Regions from separate parts of the Serratia sp. OS31 genome, predicted to be linked through region 2. Evidence: predicted binding sites of a transcription regulator. Region 2 holds the regulator's gene; each other region holds the start of a gene.
What was found. The regulator LexA, encoded in region 2, represses DNA repair genes until DNA is damaged. The targets are predictions, from matches to a motif close to TNCTGTATGTACATACAGNA.
Positions count from the first base shown of each region.

Region 1: the regulator LexA is predicted to act here: its motif matches at 2,088-2,107, upstream of rmuC (DNA recombination protein RmuC).
Region 3: the regulator LexA is predicted to act here: its motif matches at 2,387-2,406, upstream of H5P17_RS15215 (metal-dependent hydrolase).
Region 4: the regulator LexA is predicted to act here: its motif matches at 2,002-2,021, upstream of uvrB (excinuclease ABC subunit UvrB).

Region 1 is NZ_JACJFQ010000009.1:148,268-153,067, reverse strand. Features, by position in the region: gene ubiE (bifunctional demethylmenaquinone methyltransferase/2-methoxy-6-polyprenyl-1,4-benzoquinol methylase UbiE) at 1-394, opposite strand, end outside; gene rmuC (DNA recombination protein RmuC) at 474-2,021, opposite strand; gene H5P17_RS10540 (DedA family protein) at 2,162-2,692, opposite strand; gene H5P17_RS10535 (tyrosine-protein phosphatase) at 2,780-3,562, opposite strand; gene udp (uridine phosphorylase) at 3,734-4,495, opposite strand.
Region 2 is NZ_JACJFQ010000028.1:53,141-57,940, reverse strand. Features, by position in the region: gene dinF (MATE family efflux transporter DinF) at 1-729, opposite strand, end outside; gene lexA (transcriptional repressor LexA) at 831-1,439, opposite strand; gene H5P17_RS20150 (diacylglycerol kinase) at 1,561-1,929, opposite strand; gene plsB (glycerol-3-phosphate 1-O-acyltransferase PlsB) at 2,078-4,543, shown strand; gene ubiA (4-hydroxybenzoate octaprenyltransferase) at 4,604-4,800, opposite strand, start outside.
Region 3 is NZ_JACJFQ010000017.1:28,484-33,283, reverse strand. Features, by position in the region: gene phnX (phosphonoacetaldehyde hydrolase) at 1-179, shown strand, start outside; gene H5P17_RS15220 (L-cystine transporter) at 243-1,634, opposite strand; gene H5P17_RS15215 (metal-dependent hydrolase) at 1,819-2,367, opposite strand; gene hxpB (hexitol phosphatase HxpB) at 2,764-3,429, opposite strand; gene H5P17_RS15205 (HdeD family acid-resistance protein) at 3,494-4,774, opposite strand.
Region 4 is NZ_JACJFQ010000037.1:12,984-17,783, forward strand. Features, by position in the region: gene uvrB (excinuclease ABC subunit UvrB) at 1-1,828, opposite strand, end outside; gene H5P17_RS22770 (ATP-binding cassette domain-containing protein) at 3,162-3,872, shown strand; gene bioD (dethiobiotin synthase) at 3,911-4,585, opposite strand; gene bioC (malonyl-ACP O-methyltransferase BioC) at 4,578-4,800, opposite strand, start outside.

The DNA of each region.
Region 1 (4,800 bases), on a different contig from region 2:
TGTCCGGGAACGGCAGCGCTTCGGCGTTGGCCTGAACGTAGCTGACGTTGCCGACAATGCCGCGGTCCCGCAGCTTTTCGCGCCCCATTTTCAGCATGGAATCGTTGATGTCCGCCAGCACCACCTGTCCTTGCTCACCGACCATGCGGGAGAACTTGGCGGCCAGGTCACCGGTACCGCCGGCCAGATCCAACACACGCTGCCCACGGCGCACGCCGCTGCAATCAATGGTAAAACGCTTCCAGATACGGTGGATACCAAACGACATCAGGTCGTTCATCACGTCATACTTTGCCGCTACCGAATGAAAAACGTCTGCCACCATGGCCTGCTTTTCGTCTCGAGCTACGGTGCGAAAACCGAAATCGGTGGTTTCCTGCGGTTGATCTGCCATTGTCCTGCCTGCTATTCAGTCAATTTAGTGTGGTTGAGTGTACCAGAACCCCACGAAATACCCCACCTCACCGCGGCTGTCATGCCTGCGATGCGGAGCGTGGTTGCTCTGCGGCGTCGTCATCCTCCGCCCCCGGCAGCGCGTCAATGTCATCTTCGCCCGCTGCCTCGAATTCTTCATCATGCTGTGCGCTGGCCTGCTGGGCCAGCAGCGGGTTGATCGGTCTTTTCACCTCAACCCCCAGCGCGCGGAACCCCTCGGTCTGGCCGATAAGATTACCACGGCCTTCACTCAGTTTGTTCATCGCCTGGCGATAACTCCCCTGGGCCTTATCCAGGCTCTGCCCAAGCGCCGACATGTCGTCAACAAACAACCGCATTTTGTCATACAATCGCGCAGCCCGGTCGGCAATGCGTTGAGCATTCTGGCTCTGATGCTCATAGCGCCACAGGTTGGTGATGGTGCGCAGGGCGACCAGCAAGGTGGTTGGGCTCACCAGCATAATGTTGTGCTTGAGCGCTTCGCTAATCAGCTCCGGCTCACGGTCTATGGCCAAAAGGAAAGCCGGCTCCACCGGGATAAACATCAACACGTAATCCAGCGAACGCAGGCCGGGCAACTGCTGATAATCCTTACGGCCCAGCAGACGAATATGGCCACGTAGCGAGGCAATATGCTCACTCAACGCGGCTTCGCGCTCCGTTTCATCTTCGCTGTTGAAGTAACGCTCGTAGGCCACCAGCGACATTTTCGCATCGATCACCACGTCCTTGCCCTGCGGCAGACGAACGATAACGTCGGGCTGCATCCGGCTCTGATGGTCCAGCCGCACGTTGACCTGCGTTTCGTATTCGTGCCCTTCTCGCAGGCCCGAAGCTTCCAACACCCGACTTAATACCACTTCGCCCCAATTGCCCTGGGTTTTATTATCCCCTTTCAAGGCCTTGGTCAGGTTAATGGCCTCACGCGCCATTTGCGCATTAAGCTGCTGCAGGTTGCGTATTTCGTGGGTCAGCGTATGACGTTCGCGAGCTTCCTGGCCAAAACTGTCTTGCACCTGGCGGCGAAAACCGTCCAGTTGCTCACGCAGCGGCAACAGCAGGCGATCCAGACTCTGCTTATTTTGCTCATCCACCTTACGTCCGCTGTGTTCAAAAATGCGGTTGGCCAAATTTTCAAATTGGGTGGTAAGGCGCTGCTCGCTGTTGATCAACAGACGCTGTTTCTCTTCCGCCGCCATGCGAGTTTCCTCCAGACGGATGGTCACCTCACGCAGCTCGGCTTCTTGGGCGCTGTTCACTTCACGCTGTGCGCGCAGTTCCTGGTTCAACAATTCGCATTCGTTACGCCAGTGATTAAGCTGCTGAAGCTTTTCGTGTCCGGCAGCCAACTGGCTATGCAAATTGCGCAGCTCCAAATCGTTCTGCCGCATTTGCTGTTCATGGCGCAGGAGCGTCTCTTGCCGGGCTGCCGTTTCCTGCTGCGCCTGTTGCAGCGATTGTTCCAGCAGCCGCAGCTCGGTTTCATGCTGCGCATGGGACTGCTGCACGCGCAGGCTGGCGATTAACCAGCCCAACAGCAGGCCTACCGCCACCCCGCCTATACCGTAAACCAAACTGGTATCCACCCTGCCTCCTGTTACACCTGACCGTTCCGGCGTTTTATCCGCCCGCTGCCCGTCACGTTAAGGGGATGCTGTATGGATGTCCAGCCTGATTTTGTCCCGACGGCGCATTATTGCGAAACGCTGCGCAAGTCAGGCAAAGATTAGCCAAACCACTGGCTTAACCACTTGATGCCAAACGCCCCCGGCGCCAGAATGCCGAACGCCCAGATCATCGCCGAGGTAACATTCGCCACCTGAAAATAACGCTGGGGCATAGCGCAAATGCCACCGACCAGCGGGACCACGGCCCGCAACGGACCAAAGAAGCGGCCAATAAAAATGCCCAGCACGCCCCAGCGCTCAAAAAACGCATGGCCGCGCGTCAGCAGTTGCGGATTACGCGATAGCGGCCACATGTGCGCCACGCGATCTTGATAGTGGTAGCCAATCCAGTAGGAAAGCCAGTCGCCAAAGAAGGCACCCGCGGCGGCGGCGGCCCAGATAGGCCAAAAGGCAATGCCACTTTCGCCAATCAGCGCGCCCAGCGCCAGCAAGATCACCGTGGCCGGCAACAGCAGCGACAGGAACGCCAGCGACTCGCCAAACGCCAGGAAGAAGATAATCGGGATGGCCCAGCCTTCGTGCTGGCGCACGGTGTCGCTGACCCAGTGGATAATGTCATTGAGGCTCAATACGGGCTCCTGATGCGGGGTTTACTGCCCCAAGGATACGCAATGCCAGCCGGCGTCGGTTAAACCCCGGCTAAACATCCACGCGGTTTACTCGAGGTAGAACGCCTGCAGCGCTGCTCGTTGGCTTTGCCCCAGCCCGTATTCCGCCTCCAGCCAACGGTCGGTAGAACCGTATTGGTCACGGATGCAGCCCAGGGCGGTCATCAGGAACTCTTCTCGGGCGCTCAGCACATAGGCAAACTGCCCCAATGCCGAATCACTTAAACGAATCGACAGTTGATCCAACATCTGTTCACGGAAGGTCGCCAACGTGGTTTCGGTCAGCAGGTAATCCTCCACCACCGTCGCCTCATCGGCACCCAGTGCGAATAATACCAACGCCGATCCAACCCCCGTGCGGTCCTTACCGACTGCGCAGTGCTGGACGATGGCACCGTTATCGGTATGGCTCAGCAGATGGGCTAACTGCTTGTAAGCCGCATTGCCGAACGGCAGTCGGCGGTACAACTCCAGCATAAACGCCCGCGCATCGAAACCGGCCAGCGTTTCGCTGGTCAGTTTTTCCAGGTTGGCATTAACCTCATTGCTCAACGGGTTGGCAGGAAAATGGTGGTAATCCGCCCCCTGCCACAGGATATCGGGCTTGGCCTGCACTTCATCGGGATCGCGGTAATCCAGCACCGATCGCACCGGCACGCCGGCCAGGAAGGCGCAGTCGTTTTCCGTCAGGCGCTCCAGCGACCCGGAACGGAACAGTAACCCGCGCTTGATGCGGCGGCCATCAGCAACGCTGTTACCGCCGAGATCGCGAAAGTTAATGCCGCCATCAAGCGGTGCCAATGAAGGATGAAGCAGGATCTGGGCGGTCATAGACGTCCTCGTGGTTATTGTCTGATAAAACGCAACCTGAGAGCATCGGTAAAACCGGGCTCAACGGGTCAAAGAGGTGGCCAGTTAGATGGCGCTAATGATGATAACCGTAACAGATAACGGCTGAATGGAAAAACGGACCGCATGGCGGCCCGTTGAATTACGGAGGGATTACAGCAGACGACGCGCCGCATCAACCACGATCTGCACCGCTTTGCTCTCGGTGTTTTTCATGGTTTCCGCGTTCGGAATTTCCTGCTGGGTACGGTTAACGATCACACCGGCAACCATACCGGCACGCAGGCCCTGGCTGGCACACATGGTCAGCAGCGTGGCAGATTCCATTTCATAGTTCATCACGCCCATCGATTGCCATTCTTCCATCGAACCTTTGAAACGGCTGACGACGCGGCCGGAGTAAGTATCGTAACGTTCCTGGCCCGGATAGAAGGTGTCGGAAGACGCGGTCACGCCGATGTGCGTGGTAGCGCCTGCTGCCTTGGCAGCCTCGACCAGTGCGGTAGTACAGGCAAAATCGGCCACCGCCGGGAACTCCATCGGCGCGAAGTGCAGGCTGGCACCGTCCAGACGAACCGCCGCGGTGGTGACCAGAACGTCACCTACATTGATGTCTGACTGGATCGCACCCGTGGTGCCGATACGCAGGAAGGTGCGGATACCCAGCTGTGCCAGCTCTTCAACCGCGATAGAAGTCGACGGGCCGCCGATACCGGTGGAGCAGACGATCACTGCCTTGCCGTCCAGCTCTGCACGCCAGGAGGTGAATTCACGATGGGAAGCCAGGTGCACCGGATTTTCCATCAGCTTGGCAATTTTCTCTACGCGCTGCGGATCGCCAGGAACGATGGCAAGCTGGGCCCCTTGTAAATCGTTTTTGGTCAGGCCGAGATGGAAAACGTCAGATTGAGACATACGAGACTCCTCATAGATCATGTTTATTGGGAGGAACAAAAAAGTACTCTACTGAAAATCGTCACGAAATTTCGTGACGGCAATCACTACAGACAAAGAAACAGAATGCAATCTACATAACTCTTGTGACTAAAGTCACAAAAATTAGCAATAAGGCCCGCCCGATGGCCCCAATAGCCACCAGTCTAGTCGACAAATCGCACCGCCGGTTTCCCCCGCCACTCGGAATTTATCAAGGCGGTTTACCAATAAATCCCGTATGCCGATACAGAAAAATAGCCTTGGCTTATCGGTGACTTAGCCAG
Region 2 (4,800 bases):
GCGGTTCAGCGCCAGCAGACGCCGCAGGTTGCCGCGCCAGGCAGTGCGCAGCATCGGCAAGGAAATACCACGCAGGCGCATGACACGCCAGGACAGCCAGAAGCCCAGCAGCAGCGTGGCATACTCAGAAATGGCGGTCGCCATCGCCGCACCTTGCACATTCCAGCCCAGCCCCATCACCAGCCAGATATCCAGCACGATATTCAATAAATTGCCGACAATCAGCAGGATCACCGGCGCACGTACGTATTGCACGCCAAGCAGCCAGCCAAGGATAACCATGTTCGCCAATGCCGCCGGCGCGCTCAGCCAGCGGATCTCGAGGAACAATCGGGCCTGCTCCAGCACGGCTTCGTCGCCACCGACGACCTGCAGCGCCAAGTCGATCAGCGGATGGCGTAACGACACAATGGCCACGCCGGCCAATACCGACAGCAGCAGCGGCTGCATAAAGGCACGCGCCAGCCCCTGTGGATTTTGCGCGCCCAACGCCTGCGCCGTCAGACCGGTGGTGCTCATTCGCAGGAACAACAACAGCATAAACAAGAAGCTGGTCGCCATGGCGCCCACCGCCACACCGCCCAGATAAACAGGGCTGTCGAGGTGACCGATCACTGCGGTATCCACCAGCCCAAGCAACGGTACGGTGATATTGGAGAAGATCATGGGTAGCGCCAGGCGCCACAAGGCTTTATCGGTATCGCTGGTGAAGGCGGAAAGCAGGCGCATAGTGAAATGTTCCCGTGGCAATGCGGTTTTAATCGGTCAGAAATGACATCGCCCCAGAGCTGGGGCGATTTAAATCAGAGGGCAGCGTGCAGGCTTATGGGTTAAACCCAGTCGCCGTTGCGGATCACGCCGACCGCCAAGCCTTCAATGGTGAAGTTCTGCTGACGCAGATCAACCACAATCGGCTGGAATTCGCTGTTTTCCGGCAGCAGCTCAACCACGTTACCGTGCTTTTTCAGCCGCTTGACCGTCACTTCATCTTCGATGCGCGCCACAACCACCTGGCCATTACGCACGTCCTGAGTTTTATGCACCGCCAGCAGGTCACCGTCCAGAATACCGATATCACGCATCGACATGCCGTTAACCCGCAGCAGGAAATCCGCGCTCGGTTTGAACAGGGAAGGATCCACCTTGTAGTGGCCTTCGATATGCTGCTGCGCCAGCAGCGGCTCCCCGGCAGCCACGCGGCCAATCAGCGGTAAACCCTCTTCATCTTCCATCAGCAACCGAATGCCGCGCGAAGCGCCGGAGACGATTTCGATGACGCCTTTACGCGCCAGCGCTTTCAGGTGTTCTTCTGCGGCATTTGGCGAACGGAACCCCAGACGCATGGCGATCTCGGCACGCGTTGGCGGCATGCCAGTGGACGAAATATGATCGCGAATCAGATCATAGACCTCTTGCTGTCTGGTAGTTAGTGCTTTCATTCCGCCCCCTGTTTGTTTATACAGTCTTGCTGTGAGTATATACAGGTAAGTGCGGCTTGGGAACCGAAGAATGAATAAAAATCAGGGATTAGCGACCCGGATCGCAACGAGCTCGCTTTGCTCAGACAAAGTGCTGCCACAGCACCGTGCCCCAAACAAACAGCGCCAAAATCACCGCCAACAATACCGCCGCCGACCCCATATCCTTGGCCCGGCCGGACAGCTCGTGGTACTCGGTCCCCACCCGGTCGACAATCGCCTCAATCGCGCTGTTGAGCATCTCGACAATCATCACCAGCACCACCGACCCAATCAGTAAAATGCGCGCTATCGCACCCACGTCCAGCCAAATCGCCAGTATGATAGCCAGCACGGTCACCACCAACTCCTGGCGGAACGCCGCTTCGTGCTGCCAGGCAGCGGAAAAACCTTTATAAGAGTAGCCGGCGGCTTTAATAATACGGGTCAGGCCGGTTGCTTGGTTCGTCATGTTTTTAGTGCCTTTCGCAGAGGTAAGTCATAATTAAACAGTCTAGGCCAGGAAGCGCTCACGGCTCCCGGTTTTCCAACACCACAGATCTGCTACCCGGTTTCTGGTATGCTTGCGGCGCATTGCTAACAAGAGGCTTCACGTTGTTATGTCAGGTTGGCGTAAAATTTATTATAAACTATTGAATTTACCACTCAAATTGTTGGTAAGAAGTAAGGTTATCCCTTCAGATCCGGTCACGGAGTTAGGGTTGGATCCCTCACGGCCGATTTTGTATGTTTTACCTTATAATTCCAAGGCGGATTTACTGACGCTGCGCACCCAGTGCCTGGCGCAGGATTTGCCCGATCCTCTCAATCCGCTGGAAATAGACGGCACCGTGCTGCCCAGCCACGTGTTTATTCACGACGGCCCGCGCGTATTCCGCTACTACACGCCGAAAGAAGAGTCGGTAAAACTGTTCCACGACTATCTGGATCTGCACCGCAGCAACCCGGATCTCGATATTCAGATGCTGCCGGTTTCGGTGATGTTTGGCCGCTCTCCGGGGCGCGAAGGCCACGGCACGCCGCATCTGCGCTTGCTAAATGGCGTCCAGAAATTCTTCGCTGTGCTGTGGCTCGGCCGCGATAGCTTTGTGCGTTTCTCCAATACCGTTTCGCTGCGTCGTATGGCGACCGAGCATGGTACCGACAAGATCATCGCGCAAAAGCTGGCCCGCGTAGCCCGAATGCACTTCTCGCGCCAGCGTCTGGCTGCCGTAGGCCCAAGCCTGCCGGCCCGTCAGGACCTGTTCAACAAGCTGTTGGCGTCCAAAGCGATCGAAAAAGCGGTTGAAGACGAAGCGCGCAGTAAAAAAATCTCCCACGAAAAAGCCCAGCAGAATGCGATTGCACTGATGGAAGAGATTGCCGCCGACTTCTCTTACGAGACGGTGCGCCTTTCCGACCGCGTGCTGAGCTGGACCTGGAACCGGCTGTATCAGGGCATCAACGTCACCAACGCCGAGCGGGTACGTCAGCTGGCCCAGGATGGCCACGAGATCGTTTATGTGCCCTGCCATCGCAGCCACATGGACTATCTGCTGTTGTCCTACGTGCTGTACCATCAGGGCCTGGTGCCACCGCACATTGCGGCCGGCATCAACCTCAACTTCTGGCCGGCCGGGCCGATCTTCCGTCGCCTGGGCGCGTTCTTCATCCGCCGGACTTTCAAAGGCAACAAGCTGTATTCGACGGTGTTCCGTGAATATCTCGGCGAGCTGTTTACCCGAGGTTATTCGGTGGAGTACTTTGTCGAAGGTGGACGGTCCCGCACCGGGCGTCTGCTGGAGCCGAAGACCGGCACCTTGTCGATGACCATTCAGGCGATGCTGCGCGGCGGGACTCGCCCTATCACGCTGGTGCCGATTTACATCGGTTACGAGCACGTGATGGAAGTGGGAACCTACGCCAAAGAGCTGCGCGGGGCGACCAAAGAAAAAGAGAGCCTGCTGCAGATGCTGCGCGGCTTGCGCAAGCTGCGTAATCTCGGCCAGGGCTACGTCAACTTCGGCGATCCCCTGCCGCTGACCACCTACCTGAACCAGAATGTACCGCAGTGGCGCGAATCGATTGACCCGATCGAATCCCAGCGCCCAAGCTGGCTGACGCCGACGGTCAACGATCTGGCGGCCAAGATTATGGTGCGCATCAACAATGCCGCAGCGGCCAACGCCATGAACCTGTGTTCCACGGCGCTGCTGGCCTCACGTCAGCGTTCACTGACCCGCGAACAGTTGCTTGAGCAGTTGGAATGCTATCTGCAACTGATGCGCAACGTGCCTTATGCCGACGACGTGACCGTGCCGACCCAAACGCCGGATGAGCTGCTGGATCACGCGCTGAACATGAACAAATTCGAGGTGGAGAAGGATAACATCGGCGATATCATCATCCTGCCGCGCGAGCAGGCGGTGCTGATGACCTATTACCGCAACAATATCCACCACCTGCTGGTTCTGCCGTCACTTATTGCCACCATCGTGATGCACCATCGCCGGGTATCTCGCGCTGAACTGCTGCGCCAGATTGGTTTGATTTACCCGATGCTGAAAGCCGAGCTGTTCCTGCACAACGACAAGGAACAACTGCCGGAGGTGCTGCAGCCGCTGATCGAGGAAATGATCCGTCAGCAACTGATCTGCGATAAGGGTGACGATCTGGTATTGAATCCGGCCCGCATCCGCCCATTGCAGTTGTTGGCCGCCGGCATTCGTGAAACCCTGCAACGCTATGCCATCACCATGTCTATCCTCAGCGCCAACCCAAGCATTAACCGCGGTGCGCTGGAGAAAGAGAGCCGTATCATGGCGCAGCGTTTATCGGTGCTGCACGGCATCAACGCGCCGGAGTTCTTCGACAAGGCGGTGTTCTCCACCCTGGTGGCTACGTTGCGTGAAGAGGGCTACATCAACGATATCGGCGACGCGGTGCGTGAGCACACCATGGAGGTGTACAGCATGCTGAGCGACCTGATTACCCCGGAAATCAAACTGACCATTGAAAGCGTCAGCATGCCGGCGGAAACCAACGCTCTGCCAGAGGCGGACGCAGCGGAAGAGAAAGACCAGTAATTCGTTGATACAGAAAACAAAAAGGCACCCAAGGGTGCCTTTTTTACTGTCCGAATGCGGTCAACTTTGCCAGTAACTCAGCACAATACCGATAAACAGCACCAGCCCAACATAGTTGTTATCCAGGAATGCTTTGAAACAGGCATCCCGTTCACGGCCGGCAATTTGTTTTTGCTGATGGATAAACAGGGCGCCCGCCAGCAACAGCGACCAATAAAACGCGCCGCTCAACTGCGCCAGATAGCCCACCCACAGCA
Region 3 (4,800 bases), on a different contig from region 2:
TTGGTGCTACCTGGCAGGAATACCAACAAATGAGTGAGTCGGAAGTTAACAAGCGGCGCGCTTTGGCAACCGATAAACTGTATGCCGCCGGTGCGCACTACGTGATTGATACATTGGCACAGCTGCCGGATGTGATTGCTGAAATCAATCAGCGGCTGGCGGCGGGCGAACGGCCCTGAGCGGATTGCGGATATAAAAAACCGGGGCCTTTAGCAGCCCCGGTTTTTTATTGCCGACGAGGTTTACTGGTGAGCCAGTTCCACTTCGTCTTCACTGTCCATAATGGACTTGTCCGTTTGCTTCATCAGTTGGCTGGTGATGGTACCTGCCGCCATAGAGCCGTTGACGTTCAGCGCAGTACGGCCCATGTCGATCAGCGGTTCAACGGAGATCAGCAGGGCAACCAGCGTCACTGGCAGGCCCATTGCCGGCAGCACGATCAGCGCAGCGAAAGTCGCGCCGCCACCCACGCCGGCGACACCGGCAGAGCTGATGGTGACGATACCGACCAGGGTAGCGATCCACACCGGGTCCAGCGGGTTAATCCCGACGGTAGGTGCCACCATGACCGCCAGCATCGCTGGGTACAAGCCTGCACAGCCGTTCTGGCCAATGGTGGCGCCGAACGAGGCCGAGAAGCTGGCAATGGATTCCGGTACGCCCAGACGACGGGTCTGCGCTTCCACGTTCAGCGGAATGCTGGCGGCGCTGGAGCGGCTGGTAAAGGCGAAAGTGATGACCGGCCATACCTTGCGGAAGAACTTCAGCGGATTAACGCCGGTGAAGGCCAGCAGGGCAGCGTGCACAGCAAACATGATCGCCAGACCCAAATAAGAGGCGACCACGAAGCTACCCAGTTTGATGATGTCGTGAACGTTAGAACCGGCAACCACTTTGGTCATCAGCGCCAGAACGCCGTACGGAGTCAGTTTCATCACCAGACGCACCAGCTTCATCACCCAAGCCTGCAGGGTGTCGATAGCGACCAGCACGCGTTCGCCCTTAGGCTTGTCGTCTTTCAGCAACTGCAGCGACGCTACGCCAAGGAAGGTCGCGAAGATCACCACGCTGATGATCGACGTCGGGCTGGCACCGGTCAGATCGGCGAACGGATTTTTAGGAATGAAGGACAGCACCATCTGCGGCACGGTCAGGTCTGCCAGTTTGCCCACATAGTTGCTTTGGATCGCTGACAGACGCGCGCTTTCCTGCGCACCCTGTACCAAACCTTCCGCCGTCAGCCCAAACAGGTTGGTCACCAGTACGCCGACCAGCGCTGAAATCAGCGTGGTGAACAACAGGGTGCCGATAGTCAGGAAGCTGATTTTCCCCAGGGAAGAGGCGTTGTGCAGCTTGGCGACCGCGCTCAGAATCGAGGCGAAGACCAGCGGCATGACAATCATTTGCAGCAGCTGCACATAGCCGTTACCGACGATGTTGAACCAGCTGATGGATTCTTTCAGTACCGGGTTGTCCGAGCCGTACACCAGCTGCAGCGCCAGTCCGAATACCACGCCCATCACCAGGCCGATCAGTACTTTTTTCGCCAGGCTCCATTGCTTATGGCGGCTTTGCGCCAACAGCAAAAGGAGGGCGACAAAAATCACCACGTTAATAACCAGCGGAAAATTCATCCCCAATGTCTCCAATAATTTTTTCTTATATGAAAATGGCTATGCACCATGGCGTAGCGATACTAAATATCGTAACAGTTTGCGTAACGGCCTACTTATATCCAAATGGAATTTGATATAACTCATCGCATTAATTTGTTTAATTAATGTGCTTTCCGGTTAATCGGTGGCCGATTTTTTGTGATCACAGTCTGATATTTTTTATTTGCTCAAAATAAGATTGCACTGGGATGGTGCATCCGCCCTGCCAATAGATAGCGAAAGCCACCAGACAAAGGCACAGGGCGCGCTCGAGCTGATTGCCTTTCTGAGAATTTAGCAGCGGCAGACGAAAACGCCAGCGGCATGGCCAGAGTAAAGGCACGCCGGCGGGGGTGAGCATGTCTGCCAGCAGATGGCTGAAGTAACCGATGATCATGGCATGCAAGACGTCGGCCGGGATTGGCCAACTGCGCGGCACGTCAAGTTGAAACAGCGCCATGCCGCCGGCGATCGCCAGCAGGCTATGGGTAAAACCGCGGTGACCGAAGGCGCGAGAGATCGGAATGGCAATCCAGCGCAGGCGTTGACCCAGTACCGACTTGGGGTGATCGATATCGGGCAGCAGCGAGGTGAGTAGCGCCGCGGGGATGATATGCCACCAGTCGCCGGTAGCCAGCTCCGGTGTCACCTCGGCCTTCTTGGCGAAAATCGCGCAAGCGACAGAGAAAATAAGATGTCCTTCCGCGGTCATACTGCTGTTCCGGCTGATAAACTGTTAATTTATCCAGTATATGGGAAAATTCCCAGTGGTGGAAGCAGTTACCCTGTAACCAATTGTTTATTTTTCTCAGTTTTACAACGGCTTGTTACTTAAATGGCCAGGCGTTGTCTGTTTTTGCTGCAGTCAGAGAGAGGGCGGAGGAGAAAGCGCCGGGCTACAGGATTCGGCTGCGTGGCAGTAACAGCCTGCGCCAGCATCCGGCGACTTTCTTGAACCGCAGAATAAAGAAGGCGGAACGGTAACTCAATAAAAATGAAATAATGTTTTATTTATTTTATGACGCAAGGCGCGGTTTTGAGATTAAGTGGGGATTTCAAGGAAAGGCAATAATGAAAGCGGCACCGGGAGCAACCGATGCCGGACAAACTATGCCAGGTGTTCGGACGTGAGCTGCTCAAGCGAGTCGAGCTTGTGGTCGGCCAACGCCCAACGGCTATCATGACGATACTCGTGGGCAGGGATAACGATAGAACGCATTCTCGCGGCCTTGGTGGCAATCATGCCGTTGAACGAGTCTTCCAGCGTTATGCAGCGCAGGGGATCGCTACCCAGACGCTCGGCGGCGATCAGGTACACCTCCGGGTGCGGTTTGCTGTAGGGCAGATACTCGGCGGAAACCAAGTGATCAAAGTAGCCTTCGAGGTCAAACATCTGCAGCACCTGTTGCTGCATGTGCAGCGGTGAGGCGGAGGCCAGGCCAATATTCAAATCCAGGCTGCGACACAGCTCCAGCGCCTGTTGCACGCCAGGCAGCAGGGGACGCTTTTCGCGCACCAGTTCGATGGCGCGCTCGATAATGCGTGCAGAGACTTCCTCCTGCGACACCCCTTGCCACGGCATGGCCTGGTACCACATTCTCACCACCAGATCGATGCGCAGACCCAGGGTATCCGGCAGCTTGTGGCGGTCAGACAAATCCAACCCCAGTGCGCCAAAGATATCCAGCTCTGCCTGTAGCCACAGCGGTTCTGAATCGATCAATAAACCGTCCATATCAAAAATTGCGGTTTCAATGCGTTGCGAATAGGCCATTAACGGTTAACTCCTGCCGGTGCCGGTGAATGTGCCCGACACTTTATCATCGCTGGCGGCGAGACTAAAATTTTTGCCTGCGTGGCTGAGCCTTGCCGAAACGCAGGATGCGCCACATCTCCTGCACTTTTAGCCACCAGCGCTGATGCTGGCGTTCGGTGACCTGTTGCAGCATGCGGGCATAATCCAGCACCAGTCCCGGTGTCCAGGTCATGCTTTCGCCACGGCTACGGAGCACCGCCAACATCCACAGGTTGGGATCGAGCATCAGCAACAGGAAACGTCGCCACAGATGTTTATCGCCCAGCACGCCTTCCAGCGCACTGTCGAGCGCCTGGATGACCGTGGTGGAGCAGTTGCGTCGGGTCAGATTGTAGGTGGCGTCCTGTTGATAACTTTGCCAGAAGGTGCGCAGCGCCGCAGGGTTGTAGCGGTGAAACTGGATTTTTTTGTCCGGCGGGCACCAGGCCGCCACTTCCTGCTGCAAATCGGGCAGAAAACGCCCTTCGACGTTGTTTTGCTCGCCGGAGTGCAATAACCGGCGGAAATCTTGTGACGACTGGCTGATATCGTTAAGCGGGTAGTGGCTGATGTAGACATCCGGCGCCAATGCCAGGGCGACATGACCGGTGGAGATATTGCCGCCGCCGTCCACCGCTGCGATGTAGCGATCGACGATATAACGTCGGCGGGCATCCCTGGCCGATCCCATCGGTGTCCAGACATGAACCCTGAGCGGGGTAGCCTCATCGGTCGCTAGCGCAGCGGGGTGTTGCGGGCTTTGATTCAGCGAAAAACTCTCCAGACGCCGCGCAATGCGCAGCAATGCCCAGCCGGAAAGCAGGATCATCACGCCGATACAAAAAGGCACCGTCATTCGGTGTGGCACCGGCCAGCCGACAAAAATCATCAGTGAAAGCAGGATTTCTCCGCTGCCCGCCAGTGCGACCGGTTTCCAGCGGCTGTGCTGGATCACCGTAGAAGAAGCGATGCGAACCGCGCCATCAAGCAGCAGCGCGCTGCCAAACACCAGCGTGGCGACGATGTTGTCGTCGGCGGGCACGTCCCAAACTAAAAAGGCCAGAAACAAAAAGCCCAGTCCCTTCAGCATCACTGGGCGACTGGCGGATGAGCCGATCACCAGTGCGGCGGAAATCGCCACTAACCCCTCCAGCGCCAGCAGTACCGCCAGCGCATCCAACGCCAGCACTGAACGCCCGTCCTGAAGTACATCGAACAGCATCAGCGCGCCGACGGCGATCCAAACCCAGCCGAACAGCATCAACAGACGGCGTTGACCCTGCAGAGCTTGCGCACCGAGCAATAAGATAATCAGCCGAATCATGGCGGCCCCTGTTTAAACGGATTGAT
Region 4 (4,800 bases), on a different contig from region 2:
CTTTGCCCTTGCTGCGGTTGCCCGGTTTGCCCAACTGCAAAATATCGGAAATTTTCTTGTTCAGGCCCTGCGGCACAATACCGTTTTCTTCGTTGAACGCCTGCTGTTTGGCGCGGCGACGCTCGGTCTCGCCGATCGCTCTGGCCATCGAGTCGGTAATTTTGTCACCGTAAAGGATCGCTTTACCGTTGAGGTTACGCGCCGCACGGCCAATGGTCTGAATCAATGAACGTTCGGAGCGCAGGAAGCCCTCTTTATCTGCGTCCAAAATCGCCACCAGCGACACCTCTGGCATGTCCAGCCCTTCACGCAACAGGTTGATACCCACCAGCACGTCAAACTCGCCCAGGCGCAGGTCACGAATGATTTCGACCCGTTCCACGGTATCGATGTCCGAGTGCAGGTAGCGCACCCGCTCGCCGTGCTCTTCCAGATATTCGGTCAGATCTTCCGCCATGCGTTTGGTCAGCGTGGTGACCAGCACACGTTCGTTGATCGCCACCCGCTTGCGGATTTCGGAAAGCAGATCGTCCACCTGGGTGGTCACCGGCCGCACTTCAATTTGCGGATCCAGCAGCCCGGTAGGGCGCACGACCTGATCGATAATGTCGCCACCGGATTTTTCCAGCTCGTATTTGCCCGGCGTGGCAGACACGTAGATGGTCTGCGGCGCCAGCGCTTCGAACTCTTCAAAGCGCAGCGGGCGGTTGTCCAGCGCCGACGGCAGGCGGAAACCGTATTCCACCAGCGTTTCCTTGCGTGAACGGTCGCCCTTGTACATGCCGCCGATTTGCGGAATGGTCACGTGGGACTCGTCGACCACCAGCAGGCCATCCGCCGGCAAATAGTCGAACAGCGTCGGCGGTGGCTCGCCTTCGCCGCGTCCGGACAGGTAGCGCGAATAGTTTTCAATGCCGGAGCAGTAACCCAGTTCGTTCATCATCTCCAGATCAAACTGGGTGCGCTGCGTCAGACGCTGTTCTTCCAGCAGCTTGTTGTTGGCCAGCAGCACCTTGCGCCGCTCGGCCAGATCCACCTTGATCTCTTCCATCGCCTGCAGGATCCGCTCGCGCGGCGTCACATAGTGCGATTTGGGGTAAATGGTAAAACGCTGCACTTCTTGTTCGATCTGGCCGGTCAGCGGATCAAACAGCGAAAGCCTTTCGACCTCTTCGTCAAACAGCTCTATGCGCAGCGCCAGTTCGTCTGATTCCGCAGGGTAGACGTCTATCACCTCACCGCGCACGCGGAATGTCGCGCGCTGGAAGGCCTGATCGTTGCGGCTATATTGCAGCTCCGCCAAACGGCGCAGGATCGCCCGCTGATCGATGATCATGCCTTTGGTCAGGTGCAACATCATCTTCAGGTACAGATCCGGATCGCCCAGGCCGTAAATCGCCGAGACCGAGGCCACCACGATCACGTCACGACGTTCCAGCAGTGCTTTGGTTGCGGAAAGGCGCATCTGCTCGATGTGTTCGTTCACCGAGGCGTCTTTTTCGATAAAGGTGTCGGAGCTGGGGACGTAGGCTTCCGGCTGGTAGTAGTCGTAGTAAGAAACGAAATACTCGACCGCATTATCGGGAAAGAACTCTTTCATCTCGCCATACAGCTGCGCCGCCAAGGTTTTGTTAGGCGCCAGCACCATGGTGGGCCGGTTGAGATCGGCAATCACATTGGCGACGGTAAATGTCTTGCCCGACCCGGTCACGCCGAGCAGCGTTTGGTGCGCCAGGCCATCCTCCAGGCCCTCTTCCAGCTTGCGGATGGCTTCCGGCTGATCGCCGGCCGGTTTGAATTCGGAATGCAGTTTGAAAACTTTACTCATAGACCCTTCGTCTTTCAAATTGCCGCGTTGCTACCGGCTGTCGTAGTGGGCGGGCGCAGCATGCAGCGCCCCTGCCTGGCGGAGAGGCGCGCGCTCGGGCGGCCATGGAGCTGTTGCTCGGTGAATGGCCTCTAATTATGGAAAGCCACGGCGATTTTCGCCAGTGCCTATGATACTGGATATAAAACCAGCTTCAAGCGGTTCGTCGCTTTAGCGTGCGCCAAATCAGGCCGAATGCACCGCCAGGGTTACAGCGGCGTGACATTTTTATTGTCAATAACAGATTTATCCCCAAAATCCGCCACGAATTAACTTATTGATAGCACTGTGGCGAAAAATCATACATAGGAACTTCATCAATACATCGGCCGCTTGATTTTAGTTAATTTATTGATTAATAATGATTTTATAAAAAAGACGAGATTGCGGACAAAGCGAACAGAACCCGCGTCCGCTCTCGCTTTAAACCGGTTTTCTAAATCTAATGCACAAGGTTATCCACAGGAATAGTGGATAACTCTCACCGCCCCGCCCCCGGCGGGAGTTGCAGAAAGAACGCTTTTTGCCGTTTCTGCCGGCCAAGATGGCTTTTTTAGTTATTTTTTCACAAAAATATCGCTTTGTTTATGCCGATTAATGCTAAAAAGCCCCATTGCCAAAAACAGATTTGTCCCATTGTTACCTTCCTTTGCTGCATCTTGCGGCGAGCGATGAAATAGCTTGCACCATAACTTTTCTGTTCAGCACCGGAAGAGTGCAAAAATCGTCCGTGTTAACTTTCCCGCTGTTTTTCCCCGGTTCCACCCAGCCCACGTCTGGCGCGCCAGACCGTTAACAAGGCAATAACAATCTCTGATTTACGCCGTTTAAAAAGTTGGCCCAAGGGTTGCATTACCCTTTCACGGCGAAAGTGGGCTCGGGGAAATCAACGCCCCGAAACGACAGAATGAGCTGCTCGGGGTTTAGCGTCACGCCAATGCGAATCAACTGACATTGACGACATAAACATGAGAGAGCGCTGACTAATGGCCTTTAGCTGCCATTTTCACCTATGTATTGCTTGCTTAAGTCAAAACTTAACTACCTCATTGAAGGTAGCAGATCAGCATTTTGTTCCAGACATTGAAACACTCGGGAAAGAAACCGCTAAGGCGGAAATCGCAGTAGGGAGTGGATGAAGCAAGGAAGAACGGGTTCGCCCCCCTTCCCTGCAACGGCCGCCCTGCGGTTCAGGCAGGTGAAATCGGCGCGGCCTGTTAAAGCTGCGTTACGCCGTCGCCCGCCATGAGCGTACAACCACGAGTGGCAGACAGGTCTTTGAGGAGAATGCCAGATGTTGAGTTTAAGGTCAGTGAATCAGTTTTATGGGCAAAACCATACCCTGTGGGATATCAATCTGGAACTGCCGCGTGGCCAATGCACGGTACTTATCGGCCGTAACGGCGTAGGCAAAACCACGTTGGTCAACTGCATTATGGGCCATTTGCCGGTGGTCAGCGGCAGCATGACCTGGCAGTTGGCAGACGAACCCCCGCAAAATCTGCTGCAGCAGCCCGTAGAAACCCGCACGGAGCTGGGGATCAGCTACGTTCCCCAGGGCCGACAGATCTTTTCGCAGCTCAGCGTAGAGGAAAACCTGCAGGTGGCGCTGATGGCCGGGCGAGATAAATCCCGACGCATTCCGCCGTTGATTTATAACCTGTTTCCCAATCTAAGGGAGATGCGTGGCCGTCGGGCCGGCGATTTGGGCGACGGTGAACAGCAACAGCTGGCAATTGGCCGTGCGCTGGTACTGGAACCGGAGCTGCTGATCCTCGACGAACCCACCAGCGGTGTTCAACCGTCCATCGCCGCCGATATCGGCAACGTGATCCGCAAGCTTAACCGGGAATTGGGCATGACTATCCTGCTGGTGGAGCACAAGCTGCCCTTTGTCCGCCGCGTGGCGGATCGCTTTTGCCTGATGGATCAGGGGCGCAGCGTGGCGAATGGTACGCTGGAACAGTTGGATGAGGATTTGATCAATGCCTATCTGGCGGTGTGACGAACAGGATCTGGGGGAAGAAATTTCCCCCAGTCTCCTTATAAAACGCTCAAATCCAGATGCTGCCCCAGCGCCTGCCGTTCAACTTCGGGCAGATGGGGGATCTCCCCCAGCAGCGGGGCCGGTAACATGCGGCGCAGCGTGGCCATATATTCCTGATGGCGGCGACCCGGTGCGCAAACGTCATTGGCGATCCAACCGACCAGCGGCAACCCCGCCTGCCGGATAGCCTGTGCGGTCAGCACGGCATGGTTAATGCAGCCCAGCCGTATTCCGACCACCAAAATAACTGGCAGTTGTTCCTGCTGCACCCAGTCGGCGAAGGTATGTTGCTCACTAAGCGGCGTAAACCAGCCCCCGGCACCCTCGACCAACAGCCAATCGGCCCGCTGCTCCAGGTGACGTAACCCGGCGGAAAGCTGAGCCAGTTCGATCGGTCGCCCTTCGTCGGCGCTGACAATGTGCGGTGAGGTCGGTTCTGCAAACACATAAGGGTTTACTTCGCCATAGCTTAGCGCCACCGAACTATTGGCCTGCAATGCCAACGCATCGCCGTTACGTAGTCCTTCCATGGTCATCTCGCTGCCTGAAGCTACCGGTTTGTAGCCGGCCGTGCGGTAACCCGCCAAATTGGCTGCCTGCAGCAAGGCGCTGCTGGCCACGGTTTTGCCCACTTCGGTGTCGGTGCCGGTGACAAACCAACGCTTAATCACGATAAATCACTCCATAAACCAGATGATAACTGAGCGGGAACTGCCCGCGGCGGCAGGGATAGGCTGCCTGCAAAGCAGCGAGGCGCTGTCGGGACAGCAGGCCGGCTTCGCGCCCCTGATGCAAATGGGTGGCACCGATCCCCTTGAGGGAGCGCATCAACGCCATTACGTCCGCGTAATTCAGGGTTTGCCATTCCGCCTGCAGGTGATGGCGA